Regions from separate parts of the Megasphaera massiliensis genome, predicted to be linked through region 1. Evidence: riboswitches for the same ligand, from Rfam matches in the RefSeq annotation. Region 1 holds a riboswitch; each other region holds the start of a gene.
What was found. A riboswitch is a leader RNA that binds a small molecule or an ion and turns the genes downstream of it on or off. The one in region 1 is predicted to bind S-adenosylmethionine.

Region 1 (3,927 bases):
TCCTGCGGAACAAAGAGTTTACCAAACTCGACATCGAAAAGATCAAAGCTGAAGCCGAACGGACCAAAGAAAAACTCTTTGCCCAAATTTAGCCTTTACGCAAGGGAGTGGCCCCTGCGATTACGGCTTGTTTTATTCCCGAAAAGCGTGTATAATTAAATTCAATTTGAGGCTATTTATGTACGTTTACAGGGAGATGCATCGATTCATGAATAAAACGCTCGTCACGGCTGCCTTCGTCGTCTTGGCACTGCTCTTGTCGACACACTGGGATTTACCGGCCATTAAGATCCTCTTGACCGGTTGTCTCCTGGGCTGGTTGGCCCGGTCCGTCGTCGCGAATATAAAGGAAAGCAACCGGAAAGCCGAAGTACGGCGAAATAAACGGCTCCGCCGCATGGCTGCCGATCACGCAGCCAGGGAAGAAAGCCGTGCCGGTGTAAGCGAACACTGAAGCATAAAGGGCGACATAAAGCCTTTTGAAAAGGACTTGTGTGAGGTAAAAACTTCATACAAGTCCTTTTCTGTATCTGCCGCTGTGACAGGCCTTTTCCGGTGAAAATCACAGCCGTTCGAATGGTTCGGAGGGATGCTTCGATTCCCGGAAGGGGCCGGAGTTACAGGGGTATTTATTCGATGCCGACCGGCTGCTGCTGTTGAAAAAGAGCGATATGACGGTCTGGAACTTTCGGGACGTTCATTTACGGACTTTCTCCAGACGTTTTCCTGTAGCTTTTTCTCGGCATTTACGATATAATATTTGAAATATACGTTCACTGTGTCCGACTGTAAGAGGCAGGAGGGCCGTGATGGAAGGAGCGATGGCATGAATATCAGAACGGCAACTCTCGACGACCTTAAGGCTGTCACCGCCGTAGAAGCGGCTTGTTTTCCGGCAGCCGAGGCGGCATCGGAAGAACGCCTGCGCGGCCGTATTTCCTACTTTGGCCGTCATTTTTGGCTGCTCTTTGGCGACGATGGGACTCTTATTTCTTTCGTCGACGGCATGGTTACGGATCAACGCGATTTGACGGACGACCTCTATGGGGATGCCTCTCTCCACGACGAAAAGGGTGCTTGGCAGATGATTTTCGGCGTCAATACATTGCCAAGTTATCGGAAGCACGGTTATGCCGCATTACTTCTCACGAAAGCTATCGACGACGCCCGCAAAGAAGGCCGCCAGGGACTGGTCCTGACCTGTAAGGAAAAACTCCTGCATTATTATGCTAAATTCGGCTTTAAAAACGAGGGACTCAGCACCTCGGAACACGGTGGCGCCGTTTGGTATCAAATGCGCCTTACTTTTTAATGAAGGCGGATGAAGGCTTCTTTATACGTAATTTTAACTTTTTTCTTCATTTTTTTCATAAAATGCCTTGACAAGACGCCTTACAAAGTGTACAATTCCAGTAACGTTTCAAGCGAATCGTTGTTGTATACATTGTATAAGAATGAGGTATGTCATTATGGGGTACTTAAAAAATTTGACCATCATGTGTTGTACGATATAATCGTATTGTACAGCTATCTATCATAGGACAATACAATACGAACCTATTCATCCAGAGCAGCCGAGGGACTGGCCCTTTGACGCTGCGGCAACCTACGTAGGTAAGGTGCCAATTCCAGCAGGATTTTACCTGGCAGATGAAGTCATGGGCATACGTTTATTTCTTGCGCCATCTGCTTATCACAGGTGGCGCTTTTCTTTTGGCAACATGGAGGGATCTTATGGAGCATGTAGCAAAATACGTGACCGACCTCGTCGGTCATACGCCGCTCTTGGAGCTGACCCGCTGGCAGGCGGTACACGGCATCAAAGGCCGGGTCCTGGCCAAGCTTGAATACTTCAATCCCTTGGGCAGCGTCAAGGATCGAGTGGCCGTGGCCATGATCGACGCCGGGATACAAGCCGGGAAGATCAATCAGGATACGGTCATCATCGAACCGACGAGCGGCAACACCGGCATCGGTCTTGCCATGGCCGCGGCCGTGAAAGGTTTGCACCTCATCTTGACCATGCCTGATACGATGAGCCTGGAAAGGCAGAAAATCGTCAAGGCTTTGGGTGCAGAAGTCGTGCTGACACCGGGCATCGAGGGGATGCGCGGCAGTATCGGCAAGGCTGAAGAACTGCGAAAGTCTTACGGCAACGCCTTCATTCCGCAGCAGTTCGACAATCCGGCCAATCCGGCCATCCACCGGACGACGACGGCCGAAGAAATCTGGCGCGATACGGACGGTAATGTCGATATCTTCATTTCGTCCGTCGGCACTGGCGGTACCATTACCGGCACGGCTGAGGGGTTAAAAAGCCATGACCGGGAGGTACAAATCGTCGCTGTCGAGCCGAAAGACTCGGCCGTCCTTCGCGGCGGAAAGCCCGGGCCCCACGCCATTCAGGGGATTGGCGCCGGCTTCATTCCCAGCGTCCTCGATATGTCACTCGTAGATGATGTGATCGACGTATCGAATGAGGATGCTTATGAACGGGCTCGGGAAGTGGCCAAGACCGACGGCCTCTTGGTCGGCATCTCGTCAGGTGCCTCCTTACAGGCGGCCCTAACCGTCGCCAAGCGGCCGGAAAATGAGGGCAAGACTATCGTCGTCCTCTTGCCGGACGGCGGCGAGCGCTATTTATCTACATCTTTATTTGAAGAAGGCCTGTAAGGGCCTGCAGTCGGTATCGAGGGGGAAAAGATATGAAACATAAAAAAATCATAGCGGTACTGACTGTCACGGCAGTCCTCACGGCGGCCGGTCTCTTGGCCGGCTGCGGTCGTGGGACTGATGAGGACACGCTTACCTTGACCAACGTCTCGTATGATCCAACACGTGAATTATATAAAGAATATAATGAAGCCTTTCAAAAGCATTATAAAGAGCAGACCGGGAAGGATATCCGCATCGTCCAGTCTCACGGCGGTTCGGGCAGCCAGGCCCGATCGGTCATCGAAGGCAGTCGGGCTGATGTCGTGACCCTGGCCCTGTCGTATGACATCGAACGCCTGGAACGGGCCGGCCTCATCGATGCCGGTTGGGAACAGGAACTTCCCGATGACTCGGCACCGTACACGTCGACCATCGTCTTTCTGGTTCGCAAGGGGAATCCTAAGGGGATACGCGACTGGAACGATTTGACGAAATCCGGCGTCAGTGTCATTACGCCCGATCCCAAGAGCAGCGGCGGTGCCTGTTGGAACTTTTTGGCCGCTTGGAGCTGGGGCCTTGATCATTTCGGGGGGAATGAAATCAAGACCCGGGCCTTCATGACCGACCTCTACCGCCATGTCACCGTCATGGACGCCGGCGCCCGGGGCTCGACGACGACCTTTGTCGAAAACGGGCAGGGGGACGTCCTCATCGCCTGGGAGAACGAAGCGCTCTATACGATGCGCGAATATCCCGGCAGCTATGAAGTCGTCGTACCCAGTGTCAGCATATTAGCACAGCCCAGTGTGGCCGTCGTCGACCGCCTGGCTCGGCGCAAGGGCCATGAACAGGCGGCTCAGGAGTACCTGCGCTATTTGTACTCTGACGAAGGCCAGGAATTGGCCGCCAAAAATGATTTCCGGCCGTCCAATCCGGAGATTCTCCGGCGCTACGCCGACCGATTTGACCTTAACGTCAAGCTGACGCGCATCAGCGACTTCGGCGGCTGGGATGCAGCCTATGTCAAATTCTTCGACGACGACGCCATGTTTGATAAAATCATGGCCGATGTCGATGGCAGTCAATAAGGAGGGATGCAGATGAATCCATTTTCAAACCCGGCGGGCGGGCGAAACCGAATTATTCCCGGCTTCGGCCTGACCCTGGGCGTGACCCTGGCCATGCTGTCCTTATTGATCCTAATCCCGTTGATATCGATTTTAGGCCACGCCTTTCAGCTGACGGCCAATGACTACGCCAAGCTCATCACCA
Region 2 (3,927 bases), on a different contig from region 1:
CCGCCTGACGCCGCATCTCCTGGCTCAGATCGATGCTGCCGAAGCCGCTGTGGCTCCTTACGTTCAAGGGTCGCTGCGGGTCCGCTATCACGGCGACGTAGCCCGTATCGAAGTGGGCTTAGACGAGATCCCGTCGGTGTTGGCCCATCGCCAGGAAATCGTCCGGGCCATTAAGGATACGGGGTTCTCCTACGTTACCCTCGACCTTGGCGGCTATGAAATGGGAAGTCTCAATGATGTCATCGATACCGATGAGGAAGTAAAGTGATATGGCTGTTACCAAGAAAGTAAAAGATGAAATGCTCCAGCGTTTCCAGGATCAATACGGCATCATGAAGCCGGCCCTGCACTACAATTCGCCCTTTGAACTGATGATTGCCGTCATCTTGTCGGCTCAGTGCACGGACGAACGGGTCAATATCGTGACGGCCGGCCTCTTCCCGGAATATAATACGGCAGAAAAGATGCTGTCCCTCGGCCTCGACGGCCTCGAAGAAAAGATTCGGACCTGCGGCCTTTATCACAGCAAGGCCAAGAATATCCTGGCCAACTGCGCCATCCTCTGTGAAGACTATGGCGGTGAAGTACCGCAGACTTTTGACGAATTGGTGAAACTGCCCGGCGTCGGCCGCAAGACGGCCAATGTCCTGGTCAGTGTCTTGTTCGACATTCCGGCCATCGCCGTCGATACCCACGTCTTTCGCGTATCCAATCGGCTCCAGCTGGCCAAAGGCAAGACGCCCCTTGAAGTCGAAAAGGGACTGCAGAAGGCCATTCCCAAGGAATGGTGGAGCCGGGCTCATCATTGGCTCATCTGGCACGGACGACGGGTCTGCAAGGCCCGAAAGCCTTTATGCGACGAATGCTTCCTCTCTGATTTATGCCCGGGAAGTCAAAATAAGCCGTCGAAGAAGTAATTTTGTTAAAAAGTTATTGACAAACAGCGAAAAGTTTTATAAAATACTACCAATACATACAAAATTTCATACCGCAATATCCAGAGCAGCTGAGGGATGGGCCCGATGACGCTGCGGCAACCTGCCAATGGTAAGGTGCCAATTCCTACAGGCTATTCCTGAAAGATATGATGTGAATTGAGGCGCAGCTTGAGGGCAGCGCCTCTTTTTTGTATGATGCACTTATTCTTTATGATGGGGTTGGGGGGACTTTTCTTATGAATGATTCCAGCAGACAGACGATTCGGAAACGGGATGTCATCATCCTGGGCTTTGCTTTTTTTGCCACCTATTTCGGGGCCGGCAATCTTATTTTTCCGCCGCACTTGGGGCTCAACAGCGGCAGTGATTTCTTGTCGGGCCTGGCCGGTTTGACCTTGTCGGGGATTTTCCTGCCTATTTTTACGCTCATCGTCATCGGCCTCAACGGCGACGTCCATACGATTACGGACAAGGTCGGAAAATATACGTACCGGATTTTATTGGCGGCTTTGATGCTGGTCTGTACCTTCGTGTCCATTCCGCGGACGGCGGCGACGGCCATCCAGCTCGGTGTACAAGGAAATTTTCCGGCAGCGCCCATGATTCCTTTAGTCGTCCTTTATTTCCTGCTCTGCTACTTCTTCGTCGCCGACCCGCATAACGTCATGGACCGCATGGGCAAGTATTTGACGCCGGCCTTGGCCTTCATTTTGGTGGCCATCGCCATTGCCGGGATTTTCTTCCCCTTGGGGACGCCGGCGGAACCTGCCGCAGACAATCCCTTCGTCAATGCCTTCCTCGGCGGCTACAATACGGGCGACGTCCTGGTCAGCTTCATCATGGCTGCCGTCTTCCTCAGCTCCATTCGCGGCAAGGGCTATACGGGCGTCGGCCAGCGCAATAAGGTCCTCATCTACTGCGGCGTCGTCTCCTTCGTCCTGCTGCTCATCATCTACGGCAGCCTGCTCTACATGGGGGCCAGCGTCAGTTCCTACTATCCCCAGTCCATCGGCCGGGCTGAACTCTTGGTAGCCATCATCCACCGCATCGGCACCTGGGTCATGATTCCCATGGGCATCGCCGTCGTCTTGGCCTGCCTGACGACAGCCATCGGTCAGATCGCTGCCGTTGCGGAATTTACCAGCACGACTTCCGGCAGCCGTGTCAGTTATAAACAGGCGGCCGTCGCCTGCTCGATCCTCTCGGCCCTGACGGCCTTCCTCGGTGTCGACGGCATCGTCACCTACATCGGCTGGATCTTCGGCGTCGCTTATCCGCCGTGCCTGGCCTTATTGGTCTTAGGCATCGTCGGTCCCTTGCTGCCCAATCAGTGGGCCTATAAGGGTTCGGTCTACTTGGTCACGGTCTTCGCCTGCTTGGAATCCCTGCCGGGCCTTAGCAGCCTGGCCGTTGCCAAAGCCATCGTCGCTGCCGTTCCCTTGTCGGCCTACGGCTTCGGCTGGATCGTTCCCTTTGTCGTCGGTCTTGTCGGCGGGTCTGTTCTGGGGCATTTCGCGTCGGAATCGGAGGCCTTGGAAGTCGAGGCAAAATAATGGTAAAGGCATTGTACTTAAATTTTTCAGAGTACGATGCCTTTTTTGTTGCACAATGGAGAATTTCTATCTATAATGGTAGCATAAATCAGCGCAAAGGAGGTTTTTTTCATGGACTTTAAAAAATTGTATATCGATGGCCAGTGGGTAGCTCCCTTATCCGGCCAATACATCGACGTTGAAAATCCGGCGACGAAGGAAGTTTTCACGACCGTTGCCGCTGCCGGTGAACAGGATGTCGCCGCGGCCTCAGCTGCTGCAGCCAAGGCCTTTCCTGCGTGGGCGGCAAGGCCGATGGAAGAACGAATTGATTTTATGAGAAAATTGCTTAAAGAGCTCATTCAGTTTGAACCGCAGATGGTCGATGCCACCGTCAAGGAATTGGGCATCCCCGTTTCCTTCGTTAAGACCAATCACATCGCCTACCAGTTCGTACGGACCCAGTCTTATATCGACTTGGCCCCGGACCTGCCCTTAGTCGAAAAACTGCCCCAGTCCGTCGTCTACCGCCGTCCCTTAGGGGTCATCGGCTGCATCACGCCGTGGAACTATCCTTTGGGCCAGGTTATCCAGAAAGTCATCCCGGCTATTTTAGTCGGTGCTACGGTCGTCTTAAAGCCCAGCCAGTCTACGCCGGTAACGGCTTATTATTTGGCCGAAGCCTTTGATCGGGCCGGCTTCCCGAAGGGCGTCTTCAACTTCATCCCCGGCCGCAGCGGTGAAATCGGCAACGCTATCTGCGACGACCCCAATATCGCCATGATATCCTTTACGGGTTCGACCAAAGCCGGTATCAAGGTCTCCCAGCGGGCCTTGGCTTCTATGAAGCGCATCAGCATGGAATTGGGCGGCAAATCACCCTTTATCATCCTGCCCGGGGCCGACTATGAAAAGGCCGTCCGCATGTGCTTCAATTCGCTCCTGCTCAACAGCGGCCAGACCTGCACGGCTCTGTCGCGGCTGATCATCCCGAAGGAAGCGAAAAAAGAAATCGAAGACATCATCCTCAAGGTCCTGCCGGAATATAAGGTCGGCGACCCGACCTTGGAAACGACGAAAGTCGGCGCTGTCGCTTCGGCAGAACAGTGGAAGATCGTCGATTCGTACATTGCCAAAGGCATCGAAGAAGGGGCGACGGTCCTGGCCGGCGGCCGTCCGGAAGCGCCTGAAAAGGGGTACTTCATCAATCCGACGGTCTTTACCGATGTGACCAACGACATGACCATTGCCCAAGAAGAAATCTTCGGGCCCGTCCTCTGCGTCCTCACTTATGACAGTGTCGACCAGGCCCTGGCCATTGCCAACGATACCAAGTACGGCCTCAACGGTGCCGTCTGGGGTCCCGATAAGGAAGAAGCGACGAAGGTTGCCGAAGGCATCTTGTCGGGCAACGTCTACGTCAACGGCAGCCCGCGCGACGTCACAGCGCCTTTTGG
Region 3 (3,927 bases), on a different contig from region 1:
AAGATGGATATGAGCGACGAAGAGTGGGACAAAAACGTCGAAGAATTCCATCAACAAGTATACGCCTATGCCTACAGCGTCGGCGGCCGCCTGGCCGGCGAACACGGTATCGGCGCCAAAAAGCTGAAATACATGGAACAGTTCACGCCCAAGGGCGAACTGACCATCATGAAGACCATCAAACGGGCCCTCGACCCGAAGGGTATCTTAAATCCGGGAAAAGTCATCGACGCATAAAAAACTACGGCCTTATGAGGGATTGCTCATAAGGCCGTAGTTTTTTTATGCCCCCATCGTTCCGGCGGCAGCGATTATTCTTTTACGATTTTTAAGGAAATGGCCGCCATGACGACCAAGAGGACCGTGACCAGGCTGAAAGACGCGTACAGCGAATAGGTCCGGCCGATAAAGCCAAGGAGGGCCGGCGCCAAAAGGATGCCGGCGTAGCCGATGGTACTGACCGACGAAACGGCGTCAGAAATAGGCATGACTTTCTGCCGCCCCAAGAGGGAATAGAAAATAGGTACCGTGTTGGCCGTACCGAGACCGATTAAAATGAAGGACAGGAAGAGCAGCCAGCCTTCGCTGATCGTCAAGAGTCCGATAAATCCCAAAAAGGCAATGGGCAGGGACAGGGCAAGAAGGCGCCGCGGCCCCCAATGCATAGTCAGCGTATCCCCTGCCAGGCGGGTGATGAAGGACGAAGCCGTAAACAAGGTCAGCCCCAAGCCCGACCGGGAGATATCGATGCCCTTTTCAAGGGTCATGAAGACGCCGCTCCAGTCATCGATAGCGCCTTCGACGAGAAAGGCAATCATACAAATAAGGCCGATGACGGCGATTTGGCCCTTAGGCCGTATGAAGTGCGGCCGTTTCTGAGCCGCCTGGCGTTCATTGTGCAAGTGAGGCCCGAAAAAGAAAACGCAGGCCATGATGACAGCCGAACTGGCAAAGGCTACGCCCTGCCAGGGCAGGTGGAATTGGAGCAAAAAGGCAAAGAAGGCGGCGCCCATGAAATTGCCCAGAGACCACATGGCCTGCAAGCCCGACATGATGCGCGTACGAACTTTTCGTTCGATAAAGATGCCATTGATATTGACGACGACATCCATGAGGCCTAAAGAAGCGCCGAGGCAGACCGCCGTCAGGACAGCCAGCCCATAGGCCGGCATGTAGCACAAGAGATTCAAAAAGGCAGCGATGCAAAAGCCGGCGATGGTCAAGGAACGACGGCAGCCGAGACGGGCCGCAATGGTACCGGCCAGCATCATCATGATCAAGGCCCCGAGGCCGATTCCCAGCAAGAGAAAGCCCAAGTGGTCGGCCGGTATCGCCAGGTTCCGTTTCAAGAAAGGAATGAGCGACGCCCACGTCGTAAAGCCGAAACCGCCGATAAAGTAAAAGGCTTTTGCCGAATAAATCTGCCAATGTAAATCCCGTTCAAACTGCATATTTTATCACCTCGAAGCTATGTGCGCAAAAAAAGCCGGATAAAAAACCACAACAGACCTGACTGCCCTTACGTCGACCTGCAAATATACGGACTTGCAGGACCTCCGGACAATGGCTGCTGCGACATCTTATCCAGCCTGATACAATACGGGTATAAAGCCCTCCGATGAGTAGGTTCATTATAACATGAGACAAAAAAATTCTCAAGAAAAGCAAAAAAGGACTTGACAGTGTATTCTCTCAATGGTACTATATACACCATCAACAACACATTGTCTTTCATCAAGAGCAGCCGAGGGAATGGCCCGATGACGCTGCGGCAACCCCCAATCGGGATAGGTGCCAAGTCCAGCGGTATATTACCGGCAGATGAACGAATCGCAATCCGAGCCGTCATCTGAATGACGGCTTTTCTTTTTGAGCGACAACTTCCATTTACTTTCAGAAAGGATATGATTTACATGAAAATAACGGTAAAAAAAGTCTTTGCAGCCCTCCTCATCGCCACGGCCTGCCTGGCTGTCGCCGGCTGCGGTTCCTCCAGCGATTCCGCTGCCTCCGGTGACAAGAAAGAAATCAAAGTCGGCGTCACCGCCGGTCCCCATGCAGAAGTCATGGAAGAAGTCGCCAAAGAAGCTGCCAAACAAGGCCTCGACATCAAAGTCGTCGAATTCAACGACTACGTCCAGCCCAACAAGGCCCTGGCTGACGGAGACCTCGATATGAACTCCATGCAGCACCAGCCGTACCTCGATAACGTCGTCAAGAAACAGGGCTTAAAGCTCGTTTCCATCGGCAAGACGATTATCCTGCCCATGGCCGTTTATTCCCATAAATATAAAGATCTCAAAGACGTCGCCGACGGCGCCAAGGTAACGATTCCGAACGACCCGACCAACGGTGCCCGGGCCTTGCTCCTGCTCCAACAGGCCGGCCTGATTACCTTGAAGAACGGCAACTCCGTAGACGCTTCGGTAACGGACATTACGGCCAATCCGAAAAATCTCCAGTTCGTCGAACTCGATGCCGCTCAGATTCCCCGTTCTCTCGATGACACGGACCTGGCCTGCGTCAACACCAACTACGCCATTCCGGCCGGTCTGAACCCGCAGAAGGATTCCCTCCTCGTTGAATCGAAGGACTCGCCGTATGCCAACGTACTCGTCGTTCGCCAAGGCGATGAAAACAACGAAACCTACAAAAAGGTCCTCGCTATTTATCAGTCTGCCCCGATTAAACAGTTCATCGACGAACACTTCCAAGGAACGATTCTCCCGGCATTCTAAGCCATCGCTTCTAAAAGACAGCCTTCAAAAAAGATAGACACTACAAGGCCTCGTGCATAATATCTTCTGCACGAGGCCTTTTTATTATGGTATAATAAAAATTATCATCATGAATCAGAAAGGAGCCTGACCTATGAAAGCAGTATTCGTCGACTTCGAGATGAACCCCATCGGGCGAGACCAAAAAGAAGCACGCCGAACGTGTAAGGGCGAAATCATCGAAATCGGTGCCGTCAAGATAGACGAAGAAGGCAATGAAATCTCAGCCTACAAAGAATACGTCATGCCGGAATACACGACGGCCATGAATCAGACTTGCCAAGAATTGACGGGCATTACGATGGAAATGTTAAAGGGAAAGCCCCATTTCACTGAAGCCTTCGGTCACTTTCTCACCTGGTGCAATGAAGGCTGTCCCAACGATTACGAGATGTATGCCTGGAGCGAAAACGACTGGCGTCAGCTCGACAGCGAACTCCGTCTCAAAATTACCAATGCCAAAGAAGATGAACGCGTCCGCTGGATGCTCGAACACTGGCAGAATTTCCAACAGATTTACTGCAATCTTCTGGGGCTCGACAACGTCATATCCCTTGATAAAGCGGTCAGCACCCTTGGCGAAACCTTCGACGGCCAAATGCACGACGCCTTGTGGGATGCCCGCAACACTTCAAAACTATATGTATTATCCAAGAAGAGCGATGAATTCCGCCACATCATGCAGCCTATCATCGACGCTACTAAAGTCACCGGGCCCCTTACTTTCTCACTGGCCGATGCCTTCCGTGAAGCCCGTAAATAAGCGGTTTGAAGAAAAACGGATATCATCTTCTGTCTACGTTCTGCGAGGTATTTTATGATTCACACGCGAATTCGATTTCTGATTCTGATCGTACTGCTGCCCATTTTGGCCTTTACCTTGACGGCCTGCTATACCATCACCTTAAAAGAAAAACGTGTCGACGGCCTCGGTTCGGCTATTTCCATAAAATTACCGGGCAACCTGCAAAGCTTCGACCTGCCCATTCCCGTAAGTCCCGCCGCCAAGCCTTATTATGAAGGCAGTCGCCTCTACGGTGAAAACGATGCCGGTCTTTACATCGCCGTTTACACCAACCGTGTCGACGTCCGAAAAATGGCCGATGACCTCCACCTAAAACAAGAAGACGCCGTCCGACAGAACCTTGCC

Region 2: linked by a shared signal. The riboswitch ahead of UCI88_RS10120 (branched-chain amino acid transport system II carrier protein) and the one ahead of cysK (cysteine synthase A) in region 1 are both predicted to bind S-adenosylmethionine.
Region 3: linked by a shared signal. The riboswitch ahead of UCI88_RS10575 (MetQ/NlpA family ABC transporter substrate-binding protein) and the one ahead of cysK (cysteine synthase A) in region 1 are both predicted to bind S-adenosylmethionine.

Annotation. Positions count from the first base shown of each region.
Region 1 covers NZ_JAXIXE010000036.1:160,739-164,665, forward strand. Annotated here, with positions in the region: gene UCI88_RS07585 (amidohydrolase) at 1-92, shown strand, start outside; gene UCI88_RS07590 (hypothetical protein) at 209-454, shown strand; gene UCI88_RS07595 (GNAT family N-acetyltransferase) at 827-1,312, shown strand; SAM riboswitch class I at 1,559-1,657, shown strand; gene cysK (cysteine synthase A) at 1,735-2,673, shown strand; gene UCI88_RS07605 (sulfate ABC transporter substrate-binding protein) at 2,706-3,743, shown strand; gene cysT (sulfate ABC transporter permease subunit CysT) at 3,756-3,927, shown strand, end outside.
Region 2 covers NZ_JAXIXE010000045.1:60,256-64,182, reverse strand. Annotated here, with positions in the region: gene larE (ATP-dependent sacrificial sulfur transferase LarE) at 1-268, shown strand, start outside; gene nth (endonuclease III) at 270-917, shown strand; SAM riboswitch class I at 991-1,089, shown strand; gene UCI88_RS10120 (branched-chain amino acid transport system II carrier protein) at 1,175-2,491, shown strand; gene UCI88_RS10115 (aldehyde dehydrogenase family protein) at 2,603-3,927, shown strand, end outside.
Region 3 covers NZ_JAXIXE010000048.1:12,480-16,406, forward strand. Annotated here, with positions in the region: gene UCI88_RS10565 (FAD-binding oxidoreductase) at 1-237, shown strand, start outside; gene UCI88_RS10570 (MFS transporter) at 312-1,451, opposite strand; SAM riboswitch class I at 1,729-1,828, shown strand; gene UCI88_RS10575 (MetQ/NlpA family ABC transporter substrate-binding protein) at 1,914-2,738, shown strand; gene UCI88_RS10580 (3'-5' exonuclease) at 2,872-3,540, shown strand; gene UCI88_RS10585 (hypothetical protein) at 3,595-3,927, shown strand, end outside.